DNA from 3 places in the Halomonas sp. N3-2A genome. Region 3 is predicted to be linked to each of the others. Evidence: predicted binding sites of a transcription regulator. Region 3 holds the regulator's gene; each other region holds the start of a gene.
What was found. The regulator sigma-54, encoded in region 3, starts transcription at its own class of promoters, with help from an activator protein. The targets are predictions, from matches to a motif close to TGGCACNNNNNTTGCTNT.
Positions count from the first base shown of each region.

Region 1: peaA (quinohemoprotein amine dehydrogenase subunit alpha) is a predicted target of sigma-54. The motif match lies at 3,241-3,258, and genes of this name have one in related genera.
Region 2: CEK60_RS18885 (amino acid ABC transporter substrate-binding protein) is a predicted target of sigma-54. The motif match lies at 2,771-2,788, and genes of this name have one in related genera.

Region 1 is NZ_CP022286.1:4,241,750-4,246,979, reverse strand. It holds gene qhpC (quinohemoprotein amine dehydrogenase subunit gamma) at 1-55, opposite strand, end outside; gene peaB (quinohemoprotein amine dehydrogenase maturation protein) at 52-1,479, opposite strand; gene peaA (quinohemoprotein amine dehydrogenase subunit alpha) at 1,489-3,051, opposite strand; gene paaY (phenylacetic acid degradation protein PaaY) at 3,496-4,095, opposite strand; gene paaN (phenylacetic acid degradation protein PaaN) at 4,107-5,230, opposite strand, start outside.
Region 2 is NZ_CP022286.1:4,042,169-4,047,398, reverse strand. It holds gene hemE (uroporphyrinogen decarboxylase) at 1-616, shown strand, start outside; gene speE (polyamine aminopropyltransferase) at 616-1,476, shown strand; gene CEK60_RS18890 (amino acid ABC transporter substrate-binding protein) at 1,569-2,579, shown strand; gene CEK60_RS18885 (amino acid ABC transporter substrate-binding protein) at 2,847-3,872, shown strand; gene CEK60_RS18880 (amino acid ABC transporter permease) at 3,964-5,154, shown strand; gene CEK60_RS18875 (amino acid ABC transporter permease) at 5,176-5,230, shown strand, end outside.
Region 3 is NZ_CP022286.1:592,888-598,117, reverse strand. It holds gene lptA (lipopolysaccharide transport periplasmic protein LptA) at 1-362, shown strand, start outside; gene lptB (LPS export ABC transporter ATP-binding protein) at 429-1,154, shown strand; gene CEK60_RS02610 (RNA polymerase factor sigma-54) at 1,260-2,675, shown strand; gene hpf (ribosome hibernation-promoting factor, HPF/YfiA family) at 2,774-3,082, shown strand; gene ptsN (PTS IIA-like nitrogen regulatory protein PtsN) at 3,087-3,557, shown strand; gene rapZ (RNase adapter RapZ) at 3,633-4,547, shown strand; gene CEK60_RS02590 (HPr family phosphocarrier protein) at 4,593-4,862, shown strand; gene pmbA (metalloprotease PmbA) at 4,915-5,230, opposite strand, start outside.

The DNA.
Region 1 (5,230 bases), 1.1 Mb from region 3:
TGCGGTTGAGGGGCGCCAACCCCAGTGCGGTCAAGTTCTTCTTGTTATTCGTCATGCTGTCTGCCTCCCGGCCAGGGGGCCGTCGAGAAAATCGGGGTTATGACGTAGGATGCGAGCGTAAGCTTGAATGCCGAAGTCGACCCAGTCACGCATCAGGTCGCAATAGTGGTAGGTGGGGGTCATGGGGTCGCCATAGCGGGCGTAGCTCTCGTGGTAGCAACCGCCGGAGCAAAGGTTGCGGATCCGACAATTACTGCAGCCACGCTCGGTGCGATCACTCCTGGCCTCGATAAACTGCTTGAGGCCTGCGTGATCGAGCCCCTCCTGGACGCTGCCGAAGGTGGGCATTTCGGAGCCCGTGAAACGGTGACAGAGGTGCACGTCGCCCGCATGATCCACCGAAACCAGCCCTAAGCCGGCCCCACAGGGCACCGCCTTGCTGCGCCCTTCCCAAAGGTCGGTGAGCAGTTGGTTGAAGTTGCCGAAGCCAATATCGCGCCCCTGAATGGCGGCTGCCACGGCCCGCTCACCAAGCTCGACCATACCGTCGAAGACCTGTTTGAGCTCGTCGCTGGTAAGATTGTAGTCAGCCATATCACCGGAGGTGACTGGAGCGAAGCCTGCTTCGGCGAAACCCAGCTCGTTAACCAAGTGGTCGTGAATACCGATAACGTCGGTGATGCCACGAGTCAGGGTCACCCTGGCTCCCACCGGTCGTGAGCGATAGCTGGCCAGCAGCGGCTTAATGCGCTTGGCGACCAGATCGTAGGTGCCCTGGCCGTTGACCGCAATGCGGTTTTTGTCGTGGACCGCCTTGGGGCCGTCCATGCTCACCGTGAGCCCAAAGCGATGGGCGTCGAAGAAAGCGATCTTTTCCTCGCTCAGTAGCGTGGCGTTGGTGGTTAACGTGAAATCTACTGCCTTACCAAGCCCATGAATGCGCGCCTCGGCCCAGTCCACCACCTGGCGGATCAAGGGCATGTTGCTGAGCGGCTCGCCGCCAAAGAAGACAATGTTGTAGCGATCCCGCTGCGGGGCTTCGCGCAGCATCATTTCGATAGAGGCCTGGGCGGTGGCCAGTTCCATCTTCTTGCCATCCCGGGGGTTATCCAAGTCTTCCTTGTAGCAGTAGCTGCAGCTAAGGTTGCAACCGGTGTTGACGTTGAGCACCACGGTAGAGAGCGGGAACTGCTCCACCTTTACGCTAGGATTATAAGCCTGGACAACACCATCGGTGATCAGCTTCAGCGCCTTGAGCTGTAGCAGCCGTTCCTGGATATCGTCGCTACTGACCTGATGTGTCAGGTGGCCCGGCAGCGCCCGGCTATCGAGCCCCTCTTCTCTTCCGGCCAGAGCCAGCAGCTCCTCGCTGAGGGCATCCGGGGCGAACAGGCTGGTGGTGGGGATATGGAACCACAACGGCTGGCCTTCTACTTCCATCCGGTGCAGGTTCTCGGGTATGGCTTGTAAAATTCCCATGGTGATCTCCTAGCGAAGCGGCGGGTTGTTCCAGCGTTGTACGGTAACGATCAGTTGGGCTTCGTCCTGTATCGCCTCCTGTCCTACCACACTGGCGGTCACCCGTAGGTTGCCCACGCTGTTGGCGTTGTACTGACGCAGCGGGTTGGGCCCAGCCCCGGCAGGTGAGAAGATCCCTGTGGCGGCGTCCAGTATGCCCGTAAACCTAGCATCCTCGTCGCGCTCGGCGATCTCGTCCCAGGGGGACACGCTCCAACGTACCGGTACCTGCCCCAGCGGGATGGTCTCATCAGCCCCGTCCAGATAGCCGGCGGCGGTGAAGACGCCACTCACTGGCGGAGTCTTATCGTTGCCGATGCGAGCAACTCCCAGCGCTGGACTTACCTCCAAACGATCTACCGTGCGATAGCCAGCCAGCAGCCTCTCAGCACTGATCTCGCCGATCTGCATAGCCAGCCAGCCGGGTGTGAGATCGGTGCTAGTCTCAACGTCCAGCACTAGGCGCATGTCGCTACGTTCGATCACCTTACGCACGGTGACGCCCTCCCCCAGACTGATCTCTCCTTCCCCAAGACCGTGGCCCAGCAGCACCAGTCGGCTACGCTCGCCGGCCTTGAGCGAGGCGGGCAGGCTGGCTAACACCGCAGGCTCGGCCGCTTCGTGAGGAATCATCTCCACCATCATCCCAAACGCTTCGTCATGGTCGTCGAAGATACGCCCGCTGGGGTGCGCGCCGGAGAGATCCAGCACCTGCTTGAGATCACGACCGTTGAGGTTCAGGTTGGCGCGCCACTCGTAGCCGGTATAAACGATGGCCTGGCCTTCGCCACTGAGCGGACGACCACTGGTGAAAGCACCGTCCAAGCTAAGCGAGTAGGCATCCTCGCCTTCAGCGGCGTTAATAGTCACGTCGGCATAAAAGTCGCCTTCTCCGGGCCAGTGCCCCCAGAGCTGCCAGTCGCCCTCAGGAGAGGTCTGTTCGGCCTGCTGCCATGACTCCCAGGCTTCATTTTCGAGACTTTGAGTCTCGGCCAGCCAGGGAGCGATCTCGTTCAGGGCGAGATCGAACCAGTCACGATCCCGTGCCATGGACTGGTACTCAATGGTCTGGAACTGGCCCACATGGAAGTGCACCAGTCTCTCCCACTCTTCCTGGGGACGGCGCTGCAGTTGGGCGCGGCCGCCAGTATGACAGCGGGCACACATCTCCTGGTAGCTGGGATGATCAAAGGACTCAATACGGTTGAGGCGTCGCTCAATCAGCTCACGCTGGGACGCGCTCTCTTCGGGCGCCAGACCGCGGGTATCGGCGAGGAACTTGACGATATCCCGGCGGGCCTCCTGGGGCAGCTCCAGGCCGTGCATAGTTTGCATGCGCGCGATCGTCATGTCCCAGCCTTCCGGGGTCTTACGCTGCGCACTAATACGGCTCCAGCTCTCGGGGCCACTTTGGGTCTGATGACAGGCTGAACAGTGCCTGTCGATAGCCTCGCTGCCGGCAGAGGCCAAGACAGTGCCCGTAGGCAGCAGCAGGGCTAAGCTACAGAGCCCTGTAGGAAGTACATGTCTCATCACGGGGAGTTCTCCACGCATTATTATTGTCGTGATGTTCACCTGCGGTTCTCTTCGCGGACGAACATCGAAGGTGTATGCCAGTCCCGTTCAACTTGCATTGACCGCGCCGACTATCAACAATTTCTTTTTATTCATATAGTTGAAGCAATTTACTTGTCTGAGTATTTTTAGATTTTCAATCAATCGACAGCAATCAGTGCCCCAACTTGCAACAGTTACGTATGGACTTGAAACACTTTGTCTCTTCAAATTTGATCATCGTTTACCGTGACGGCAGCCGAGGTTTTCGGACGACTCAGGTTTGAGACTTGGCGCTCAGGAAGGAATGGGATTATGGGGCGACTACAAAGACCGCTTGAGGCTATCAACCTGTGGTTGGGTGGGGGATGGCTCGCCAGGGGGGACGCGGTGGTAGCGAGCCATACCATAATTATCGCCTTGCTACGCTATGCTCTGCTGCTTAGGCTGTGTATCACCGGTCAGTAAGGTTGGGCGGTCAGCATCGAGCTCTGTCAGCGGTTCACAAGGTTCCAAGCTGTCACGGCAACGGGTCACTAAACGCTGGTACTCTTGAGTACCCTGCTGCTTCCAAGCAAATTCTTCATCGCTCAGCGCCCGCTTAACTTTGGCAGGTGCCCCCATCACCAATGACTGTGGCTCGCATTCAAACCCCGCTTTGACGAACGCGGCCGCCGCAACAATAGAGCGCTCCGCTATGTGGGCACCGTCCATCACTACAGCGTTCATACCAACCATGGCATCACGCCCAATCACGCAGCCATGCAAAACCGCGCCGTGGCCGATATGGCCATCCTTTTCGACCTTAGTGACGCAGCCCGGAAAACCGTGCATGACGCAGGTATCCTGCAGGTTCGACCCTTCTTCCAGCACCAGACGGCCGAAGTCACCACGCATCACCGCGCCGGGGCCAACGTAACAATTGGGGCCAACAATCACATCCCCGATGAGCACTGCGGTCGGGTGGACATAAGCGGTTGGGTGCACCACTGGCGTCACCCCTTCAAGTCGATAGTAAGGCATCACGTTCTCCGTTAGTTCGATTGGCCGTGGCGACGGCTTTGCACCACCACAAAGCGGTTGGCGACAAAGGCTTGATTACATAGCGAGGCATTGGCCGCCGGATTACCGCCTGTGGCGTGAAAGTCACTGAAAGCAGCCGACTGGTTGACGAATATCCCCCCATCCAGGTTCAACGAGAGCGGCGTCGCCACCTCCATCGCCAGCTCTTCTAACTGGTTGGCCACGGTCTCATCTGTCGTATAGCCACCGAGGGTTATCGCGCCTTTTTCCCGGATCACCTGACGCGCCAGTTCAATGCTATGCGCGGTGTTCTCAGTTGCGATAACAAAGCTGATGGGGCCGAAGCGTTCCTCGCTATAGGTAGCCTTCTGTGCTGCATCTACCTTGAGGATAAGCGGCGTGTGAATGCGGGCGTCAGGGAACTTAGCGTGCGCTCGCGACTCGCTATCCAACGCTATTTCGCCCAAGTCTCGGCACGCCTCAATGCGTGCTTGCGTCTCCCGCGACTGGAGGGCACCCAGCACCGTGCAGGCGCGGTCGTTGTCGCTCAGAAACTCTTGGACAGCTTTGGCTAGCGCTGCCGCCACATCGTCAAAACTTAACGGGCCATCTGCTGTTTCAATACCGTTTTTGGGTACATAAATGGCCTGAGGGGTCGTACACATCTGGCCGGAATAGAGGCTCAGCGAGAAAGCCAGGTTCGCTGTGACCGCTTTGAGATTTTCCACGCTGTCGATAATGACCGTGTTGACACCGGCTTTTTCAGCGAACACCTGAGCCTGAGTGGCGTTATCTATCAGCCAATCGCCAAAGGCATTGGAGCCGGTGAAATCGATCAGCTTGACCGCAGGATCAAGCGCCAGCGTTTTCGTCAGCGGTGCATCGACAGTGTCGGGTATCAGGCTAACCAGACAAGGGTCAAAGCCCGCTTCCTCCAGTACCTGTTGAACAACCCGTGCGGTCATTGCCACTGGCAGAATAGCGCCAGGATGCGGTTTAAGAATGACCGGGTTGCCTGTCGCCAGACTGGCAAACAAGCCGGGATAAGTGTTCCAGGTGGGAAAAGTAGAACAGGCCACCACCAACGAGATGCCGCGTGGCACGATGTGAAAACGCTTATCCATGACAATGGGAT
Region 2 (5,230 bases), 1.3 Mb from region 3:
CCGTCACCTGAAAACCATGCTTTACGATACGCCAGACACCATGCACCAATTGCTGGATACCCTGGCACAGTCGGTAACCGACTACCTAAACGCGCAAATTCGCGCTGGCGCTCAAGCGGTACAGATTTTTGATACCTGGGGCGGTGCGCTTTCAACCCCCGCCTACCTGGAGTTTTCGCTGCGCTACATGGAGCAAATTGTCTCCGGCCTAATTCGTGAGCACGATGGCCGCCACGTGCCGGTTATTCTGTTTACCAAGAATGGCGGCCAATGGCTGGAACACATCGCCTGCGCCGGAGCCGATGCGCTAGGTATCGATTGGTCGACCGAACTTTCCGACGCCCGCTCCCGCGTGGGCCATAAAGTCGCGCTGCAGGGCAATCTCGACCCCAACGTGCTGTTCGCCCGCCCCTCGGCCATTCGCGCCGAAGTGGCTCGCGTACTGGAGAGCTACGGCCACGGCCCGGGCCACGTCTTTAACTTGGGCCATGGCATCAGCCAGTTCACCAACCCTGACCACGTCACCGCCTTTATGGAGGCGCTGCACGATTTAAGCCCGCAGTATCATCAAGGCATTCCTACCCAAACGAACGCCCCGCGCCCAGGAGCAAAGTAATGAGCGATTTACGCGACGACCAGTGGTTTACCGAAGTATTTGATAGCCACGGCAGCGCTTTCTCGCTGAAAGTCACTGAGAAATTGCTGGATGTGCAAAGCCCCTACCAGCACCTGGAAGTGTATACCACGGAGACCTACGGCAACCTGATGGTGCTCGATGGCTGCGTGATGCTGACCGATCGCGACAACTTCCTCTATCACGAAATGATTGCCCACCCGGCGCTGTTCACCCATCAAGACCCCAAACGGGTGGTGATCATTGGCGGCGGCGACTGCGGCACGCTGAAGGAAGTGCTGCGTCATCCGGGCGTTGAAAAAGTGACGCAAATCGACATCGATGAAGAAGTGACCAAGGCCGCCGAGCGTTTCTTCCCAGCGCTGGTAGAAGCCAATGGCGACCCGCGTGCCGAGCTGCTGTTTGCAGACGGTGTGAAGTGGGTAGACGACGCTGCCGACGAGAGCATCGACGTGCTGATTATCGACTCTACCGACCCGGTCGGCCCCGCCGAAGGGCTGTTTAAAACCGACTTCCTGAAGCGCTGCCACCGTATTCTAAAAAATGGCGGCGTGATGGTGCAGCAAAGCGAATCACCGCTTTACCACAGCGGCTCTATTATTCGCGAACTGCGTAACGATATGCGTGAAGCGGGCTTTGATAGCGTGGCCACACTACCCTTCCCACAGCCGGTTTACCCTTCTGGCTGGTGGAGCGTCACGTTGGCCGGTAAAGCGACCAGCGTTGAAAGCTTCCGCGAACAGGCTGCCGCTGAGCATAAAATGCCGCTACAGTACTACACTGGTGATGCTCACCGTGGTGCACTATCGCTGCCGCCTTTTATGCGTAAAGCCTTCGCATAACTTAGCGTCTGCGAATAGCCAAAAAGCCGAGCATTGCTCGGCTTTTTTTATGTGCTTACGTTTACTTGCCCTTTCACGTTAAGGAATAACAAATGAAAACCGTTCGTTGGTTGGGAGTTGGAATTGGTGTTTTAGTACCTGCGATGGCCATGGCCAGCACGCTGGAAACCGTTCAGGAGCGCGATAGCGTACGTTGTGGCGTTAACGCTGCTCAGCCAGGCTTTTCGTCATTAGATGACAACGACCAATACCGGGGCCTGGATACCGATGTATGCCGTGCCATAGCCGCTGCGGCGCTTGGTGACGCGACAAAAGTAGATTTCGTGCCACTCGACTCGGTAGAACGTTTCACCGCGCTGCAGTCTGGCGAAGTCGATGTCCTATCACGCACCACGACCTGGACCTCAAGCCGTGACACAACGATGGGGATGAACTTTACCGGCGTAAGTTACTACGATGGCCAGGCCTTTATGGTGGCCAGCGATCTAGGCGTGCAAAGCGCCAAAGAGCTTGATGGCGCGGCAGTTTGTACCCAGTCCGGCACCACCAGCGAACTCAATCTTTCTGATTACTTCCGCATCAACGGCATGACTTATGATGCTGTCGTTTTTGATGCGCCTGAGCAGTCTATTGCCGGCTTTGAAGCGGGCCGTTGCGACGTTTTAAGCTCCGACGCTTCCCAACTGTATGCCCAGCGGATGCAGCTTGCTGATCCCGACATGGCGGTCGTGCTCCCTGAAATTATCTCGAAAGAACCGCTGGGCCCAGCCGTTCGTCAAAATGATGACCAGTGGTTCAATCTTGTGAAGTGGTCGCTGTTTGCCATGCTAAATGCGGAAGAGCTGGGCATTACACAAGCTAACGTAGATGAACAGCTTAATTCGGAGAATCCTGATGTCATGCGCCTGCTTGGTCAAGATGGTGACTTTGGCGAGCCAATGGGGATCAATTCTGACTGGGCGTACCAAATCATCAAGCAGGTGGGTAACTACGCCGATATCTTTGATAGAAACGTTGGTGCCGACTCTGACTTCAAGATTGCCAGAGGCTTAAACGCCTTATGGAAAGATGGTGGCATTCAGTACGCACCCCCTATTCGTTAATCCTATTCATCCTTCAAGCCCGTTAATCCATCACACTGAGCGACACTATTTTTTAAGCTAACAGCCACATTAGCGACTATGCATCAAAATAGAGCAATCACTAGTCGCTAATGTTTCTTTTTGCACCAATACTTTCGTATACAGCAGGCATTTTGCGTTGAAAAGCGCTGAATTTGACGACATATCCTTTCTGGCACCTTCCTTGCTAGCTTCTAGTGTCATGCATCTGCATGCATAACGACATTAAATCGAGTAAGGGGAACGACCATGATAAATAAAAAACACTTGGTACTGCTGGCCTCCGCGGGTGCTATCACGTTGGCCGGTGTCGCCACTGCTCAAGCTGATACGTTAGAAGACACGATGGAACGCGGCGCCGTACAGTGCGGCGTCAGCGACGGCCTGCCAGGCTTTTCCGCCCCGGACGATGAAGGTAACTGGCAAGGACTCGACGTTGACGTATGCCGTGCCGTTGCAGCTGCCGTTCTCGGTGATGCCGATGCGGTGAACTACATTTCCCTGAACGCCGTAGAGCGCTTTACGGCCCTGCAGTCTGGCGAAGTCGACGTACTATCACGTAATACCACCTGGACCACCACTCGTGACACCACGCTGGGCCTCAACTTCACTGGCGTGACCTTTTACGACGGTATCGGCTTCCTAGTTAACCGCGATCTGGGTCTGAGTGGTGCCGACGAATTGGATGGTGCCGCTATTTGTATCCAGTCTGGTACCACGACCGAACTCAACGTAGCCGACTACTTCCGCGCCAACGATATGCAGTTCGACCCCATTGTATTTGATACCTCTGAACAAACCGTGGGTGGCTTCCAGTCTGGGCGCTGTGATGTATTAACCTCGGATACGTCTCAGCTGGCGGCACTGCGTATTCAGCTAGATGAACCGGACAGCGCGGTCATTCTACCCGACATTATTTCCAAGGAGCCTCTGGGCCCTGTGGTACGTCAAGGCGACGATGTATGGTTTAACATCGTGAAGTGGTCGTTATTCGCCATGATTAACGGCGAAGAGTATGGCGTCACCAGCGAAAATGCCGAAGAGATGCTCAACTCTGAGAATCCTGATGTTGCCCGCCTACTTGGCCAAGATGGCAACTACGGTGAAGGTATGGGCTTAGAAGCCGATTGGGCCTACAACATCCTGAGCCAAGTCGGTAACTACGGCGAAAGCTTTGAGCGCAACGTCGGTATGGGCTCTCCGCTTGAAATTGAACGTGGTGTTAACGCCCTCTGGAACCAAGGTGGCTTCCAGTACGCACCGCCGATTCGCTAAGCGTCTCGTTTGACCCCGGCCCGCCGCCCCATCCTTCCAAGGGCATCGGCGGGCCATTTGATTGACCGTCCGTATCGCGGAGACGCCTTCCATGTCCGTAAGCCCTAACACTCGTCCCGCTGGCCACAAGCCGCCGTTTTGGCGAGATCGCGCCAAACGTGCGCTTATTTTCCAGCTACTCCTCGTCGCCGCTGTGGCAGCCTTTTTGTTCTACATTGTCGGTAATGTCCAAGACAACTTATCCGCACGTGGTATCACCACCGGGTTTGGTTTCTTGGGCAACACCGCAGGTTTTGGGATTGTGCAGAGTCTGATCGACTACTCATCTCAAAGCACTTATGGCCGTACCTTCCTGGTTGGCTTACTGAATACGTTGCTGGTGGGTGGCCTAGGGGTATTGGCCGCGACCATCATTGGCTTTATTGTTGGCATCGCCCGCCTGTCGCCTAACTGGCTGCTAGCGCGCTTAGCCACCGCCTATATCGAAACCTTCCGCAATATTCCGCTGCTACTGCAAATATTCTTCTGGTACTTTGCGGTATTGCGCACGATGCCAAGCGCCAGAGATAGCCTGGCATTTGGCGAAGCCATTTTTCTCAACGTACGCGGATTGTATTTACCCCAGCCGCTGTTTGAGTCTGGCTTTGGCTTGATCCCTCTTACCTTCCTTGTCGCCATTGTTGCCAGTATTGCCCTGGTGATATGGAACAAGCGTCGCCATGAAGCCACTGGCAAACGCCTACCGGCTTACTGGATCTCGTTTTTACTGATTTTTGGCTTACCGCTGTTAGTGCTAGTTGCCACTGGCGTGCCAGTCACCTGGGAAATGCCGGAACTACGCGGCTTTAATTTCCGTGGCGGTATTACGGTAATCCCTGAGTTCCTCGCGCTTTGGCTGGCACTGTCGATTTATACCGCCTCGTTTATTGCTGAAATTGTCCGCTCTGGCATTCAGGCAATTTCGCACGGGCAAACGGAAGCTGCACAGGCACTAAGCCTGCCACGTAACCTGGTACTTCGTCTGGTGGTTATCCCTCAGGCACTGCGCGTCATTATTCCGCCGCTAACCAGCCAGTACTTGAACTTGATTAAGAACTCGTCGCTGGCAACCGCCATCGGTTATCCCGACCTTGTCTCGGTGTTTGCAGGCACCACGCTGAACCAGACCGGCCAAGCCATTGAGGTCATTGCAATGACCATGGCGGTCTACCTAACCATCAGCCTGCTGGTGTCCATGTTTATGAACTGGTTCAACGCCCGAGTGGCACTGGTTGAACGCTAGGCCGACGGTGAGGATATTGATATGATCCATAATCAAACAATCATTAAAGAGCGGCCAGCCCCCAGTAGTTCTGTCG
Region 3 (5,230 bases):
TGTATTCAGGCAACGTCGATATTCGGCAGGGCAATATGCAACTGCGCGGAGATCGCGTTGAGATTCAGCGCAACGATGCTGGCGAGCTATCGCGCGCCGTTGCAACCGGTGGACGAGCCTATATACGCAACCAGCTCGAAGACCAAGCTAGCCCAATGGAAGGCTGGGCAAAGCGCATTATTTATCATGTTGCCGAGCGTCGGGTAGAGCTCATTGACCAAGCGGAACTGACCCAGCAAGCAGATCGCTTTGAAGGTGGACGCTTAGAGTATTTTATCGACCAAGGTGTGGTTCAGGCGCGTTCTGATGTTAGTGGTAGTGAACCACAACGTATCCGCATGACTCTTCAGCCGGAACAATAGGAGTGTCCAGTGGCGACAAATAACGCAGAGCCTGCACCTCAAACCACAGCCTCAGAATCAGCGCCGATAAAAACCCTTTATGCTCGCCACCTAGCCAAAAGCTATAAACGCCGCCGTGTCGTTAAAGATATTAACCTAGAGATATCTCAAGGCAGCGTGGTAGGGCTGCTAGGCCCCAATGGCGCTGGCAAAACGACATCGTTTTATATGATTGTCGGCTTGGTAAAGTCTGATGCGGGAAAGGTTGGCATTGACGAGCTTGATTTAACCCATGCCCCCATGCACGAACGTGCAATGGCAGGTATTGGCTACTTGCCTCAGGAAGCCTCTATTTTTCGCAAACTTTCTGTCGCCGACAACATCATGGCAATCTTGGAAACTCGTAAAGAACTCGATCGTAACGCCCGGGAGCAGCGCCTTGAGTCGCTACTGGAAGATTTCCACATCACGCACATTCGTGACAACTTCGGCATGAGTCTTTCGGGCGGAGAGCGTAGACGTGTTGAGATCGCACGCTCCCTCGCGACAGAGCCGGCCTTTATTCTGCTTGATGAGCCATTTGCCGGCGTTGACCCGATCTCAGTGGGTGATATTAAAACGATCATTCGAGCCCTCAAAAAACGCCATATCGGCGTGCTGATCACTGATCATAACGTCAGGGAAACACTAGATATTTGCGATATTGCCTACATTGTAGGTGACGGTCATATCATCGCCAGTGGCCCCCCTCAGGAAATTCTCAACAACCAGCGGGTAAGAGACGTTTATTTGGGGGCTGATTTCCGCCTGTAAACAGCCACCTGCAGAAAAAATAGTAGTGGTGGCATAGTTATTGCACTTGCACCAAGCCATAACTCGCACTAGGGTGGAGCTTTCTGATTAACGAGTGGTTCTCAGATGGTCATGAAAGCTTCTCTTCAATTGCGTATCGGTACACAGCTGACCATGACACCTCAGCTGCAGCAGGCCATCGCCCTGTTACAGCTATCAACGCTGGACCTCCGTCAAGAAATTCAGCAAGCACTTGATGCCAATCCAATGCTTGAGCAGGAAGATGAGTTCGGCGAACAGGCCGTTAGTGAACCCCAGGAAGCTGAATGGTCCGAAAGCATTCCTAATGAACTCTCTACTGACAGTGACTGGTCAGACACTTATCAAGACCTAGGCAGCCATGGCACCAGCAGCGAGGGGCCTGACTTTGAGCGTCAAGCCGCGGGTCAAAGTTTGCATGGCCACTTACTTTGGCAACTCGCCATGACAGATTTTTCACCACGCGACCATGCCATTGCTGAAAGCCTCATCGATGCACTGGATGCCAACGGCTACCTAACCCAGCCTCTCAATGACATTCGCGAAGGACTTAAAGCCCAAGGGCATGAAGGCCTTAGCCAGCGTGAAGTTGAAACAACCTTGCTGCGCCTTCAACAGTTTGAGCCCACCGGTGTATTTGCGCGCGACCTGCGGGAGTGCTTAATGCTGCAGCTCGCCTCACTACCCGAAGATACACCGCTGCTGATGCCTGCCAAGCGGCTAGTGCGTCAATTTCTTGAAGCGCTCGGTAAGGATGATGTGCGTTTGCTAAAGCGGCGGTTAAGCCTGGATGATGAGCAGCTTGATGACGTCATTCGCTTGATCCGCAGCCTTGATCCTCGCCCAGGAAGTGCCTTTGGCGACACAGATGACAGCTATGTAACGCCAGATTTAGTCGTCCGCCATGACCACGAAGGATGGCACCTGGAGCTAAACCCAGAGGCACTGCCGCGCTTGCGCATTCAACCTGACTACGCAAGCCTCATCAAACGGGCTGACAAGAGCCAAGATAACCAGTTTTTAAAAGAGCATCTCCAGGAAGCGCGCTGGCTCATCAAGAGCCTTTCAAGTCGAAATGATACGCTACTGCGGGTGGGCCGAGAAATCATAGCGCGCCAAATAGGCTTTCTGGAACACGGTGAAGAAGCCATGAAACCGCTGATTTTAGCCGACATCGCAGACGCCGTTGAAATGCATGAATCTACTATTTCCAGGGTCACCACCCAGAAATATATCCATACCCCGCGCGGTGTGTTCGAACTCAAATACTTCTTTTCCAGCCAAGTAAGTGGCCAGGACGGCGGCGACAGTCATTCCAGCACCGCCATCCGGGCTCGAATCAAAAAACTGGTGCAAGATGAACCGCCCGGCAAACCGCTCTCAGACAGCCGCCTCGTGGCGCTATTGGAAGAGGGTGGCATTAATGTAGCAAGGCGAACGGTGGCCAAATATCGCGAGTCGATGGGCATTCCCTCTTCAAGCGAGCGCCGCCGTTTACGCTAATAAAACAGTGCTAACGAGACAAAGTCTGTCTAGGGGCTTTGCAATAGCGCAAAAAGGGTTACAATCGAAGAACAGTCCGATGGATAAGGAGCACGTCAATGCAAGTAAATATCACTGGTCATCACGTAGATCTGACTGACGCCTTGCGTGACTATGTAAATGAGAAGCTGGAACGCGTTGAGCGCCATTATGACAACATCACCACCGTACAAGTAACCTTATCTGTTGAAAAGGAGCGTCAGCAAGCTGCCTGCACCCTGCATGCTGCAGGAGCCGATCTACACGCAGAAGCATTAGACAATGATATGTATGCTGCGATTGATGCACTAGCGGACAAAATTGACCGTCAACTCGTTAAACACAAGGAAAAAGCACAAGCTCGCGCCCAAGGCGCTGGCGTGCGTTAACTCAATGACGTTGGAAACCATACTTCCCCCGGAGCGCGTGCTGTATGACGTCCCCGGGGGCAGCAAAAAAAGGGTGCTGGAATTTTTCAGCACCTTTATTGCGCAAAACACGCCAAGCCTAGATAGCCAAGAAGTCTTCAGCCGCCTGATTGGTCGTGAGCGTTTGGGTAGCACTGGAATAGGCAACGGCGTTGCCATTCCTCACGCCCGTAGCCCTCACTGCAGCTCGCCTATCGCTGGTTTTTTAAAGTTAGCCGAGCCTGTAGATTTCGATGCTATTGATGGCGATCCCGTCGACCTTGTTTTCGTACTTTTAGTACCCGAAGAGGCGGACGACACGCACTTAGCCTTATTAGGGCAAGTGGCGTCTATCATGAACAGCGTTGACACACGTCAGCAGCTTCGTAGAGCGGCTAGCCAACGTGAGCTATTGGACCTTATAACAGCAAAAATTCGTGAACAGCCTGTTAGCTAAAGGGTCCACCGCTAGACACTGCCTACTAAGTCCAACGTTTACCTCCATTTTTATTGGCATGCCAAGAGAAACTCTATGCAATTGGTGATCATTAGCGGCCGTTCAGGGTCCGGTAAATCTATCGCCTTACAAGCGTTAGAAGATCTTGGCTATTGTGCCATCGATAACCTGCCCGCCATGCTACTCAGCTCCCTGGTGGATGAGCTTCGTGAGCAAGGGGCACGCCCCCAACTAGCGGTAAGTATCGATGCGCGCAATTTACCTGCTGCATTAAAGCAACTGCCAAAAATGCTTGAATCTTTGCGCCAGAAAAGCATTCACTTCCAGGTTATCTATCTAACCACCGATGCGCGAATTCTTCTTGAGCGATACTCAGCCACGCGTCGTCGCCACCCTCTTACGCGTGATAGTGACATGACGCTTGAAGAGGCCATCAATAAAGAAGAAGAAACCCTGCTCGACATCCGTGATCTGGCTGACCTGATGATCGACACATCGCGTCTGTCGGTTCATGACCTGCGCCGCCGGATAACGGATCAGGTTGCCCAACAGCGTGAAGATAGATTAACGCTGACACTAGAGTCATTTGGCTATAAACGGGGCGTCCCACTTGACGCAGATCTCGTCTTTGACGTGCGCTGCCTACCAAATCCGTACTGGGATCCTACACTGCGCCAATACACTGGCCGTGATGCCAATATCATCCACTTTCTGAAGGGATATCCTGTCGTAGAAGAAATGCGCAATGATATCCAGACATGGCTGGAAAAGTGGCTACCCGCTTACCAAAATAGCCAACGCAGTTATATGACGATTGCGATTGGCTGTACCGGCGGGCAGCACCGCTCTGTCTTCATGGTGGAACAACTGGCGCAAATGCTGGTAAAACAAGCGGGAGAGGTTCAACTCCGTCATCGTGAGCTAGGCCTGCAGTACACCCTCAGTGAGCAGCAGCCCTCCACATCCGCGCCTTCAACAGACGCGCAATAAGCAACGCCTTTTCTTCACGACCCCACTCGGCTAAAAGGAACCAGAGTGCCAGAAAGAACCTTAACACTCACTAATCAGCGCGGCCTTCATGCTCGCGCAGCGACAAAACTCGTCAAGTGTGGCCAACAATTTTCTGCCAACATTCACGTTTACAAACAACAACAAATGGCAGACGCGGCCAACATTATGTCGTTATTGATGCTGGCCGCCCCTTGTGGCACTGAACTTAGAGTTCATGCGGAAGGCGACGACGCCGAACAAGCGCTAGAGGCGATTGAAGCGCTGTTCGACGCACGTTTTGACGAAGAGCACTAACATCAGCAAAACAGCGTCAGCCAACGTGCTAACTGAGCTGTTAGCTCAGTTGTTAGTTACCAGCGACGGTCATTGCATCAATTAGCCAGCTACCCGTGTGAATACTGCCACGGGTATCGATGTCATCACCGACGGCGACCAAGCCAGCAAACATGCTATTCAAATTACTGGCAATAGTGAATTCTTCGATAGGGTGCTGTATTTCGCCATTTTCTACCCAGAAGCCTGCCGCGCCTCGCGAATAGTCGCCAGTCACGCCGTTAACCCCCTGCCCCATTAGCTCAGTCACCCAAATGCCACGCCCCATCTGCTTCAGCAAATCATCTCGGGGCGTCAGCGGCGCTAACAAACGTAAATTGCGTGCCCCA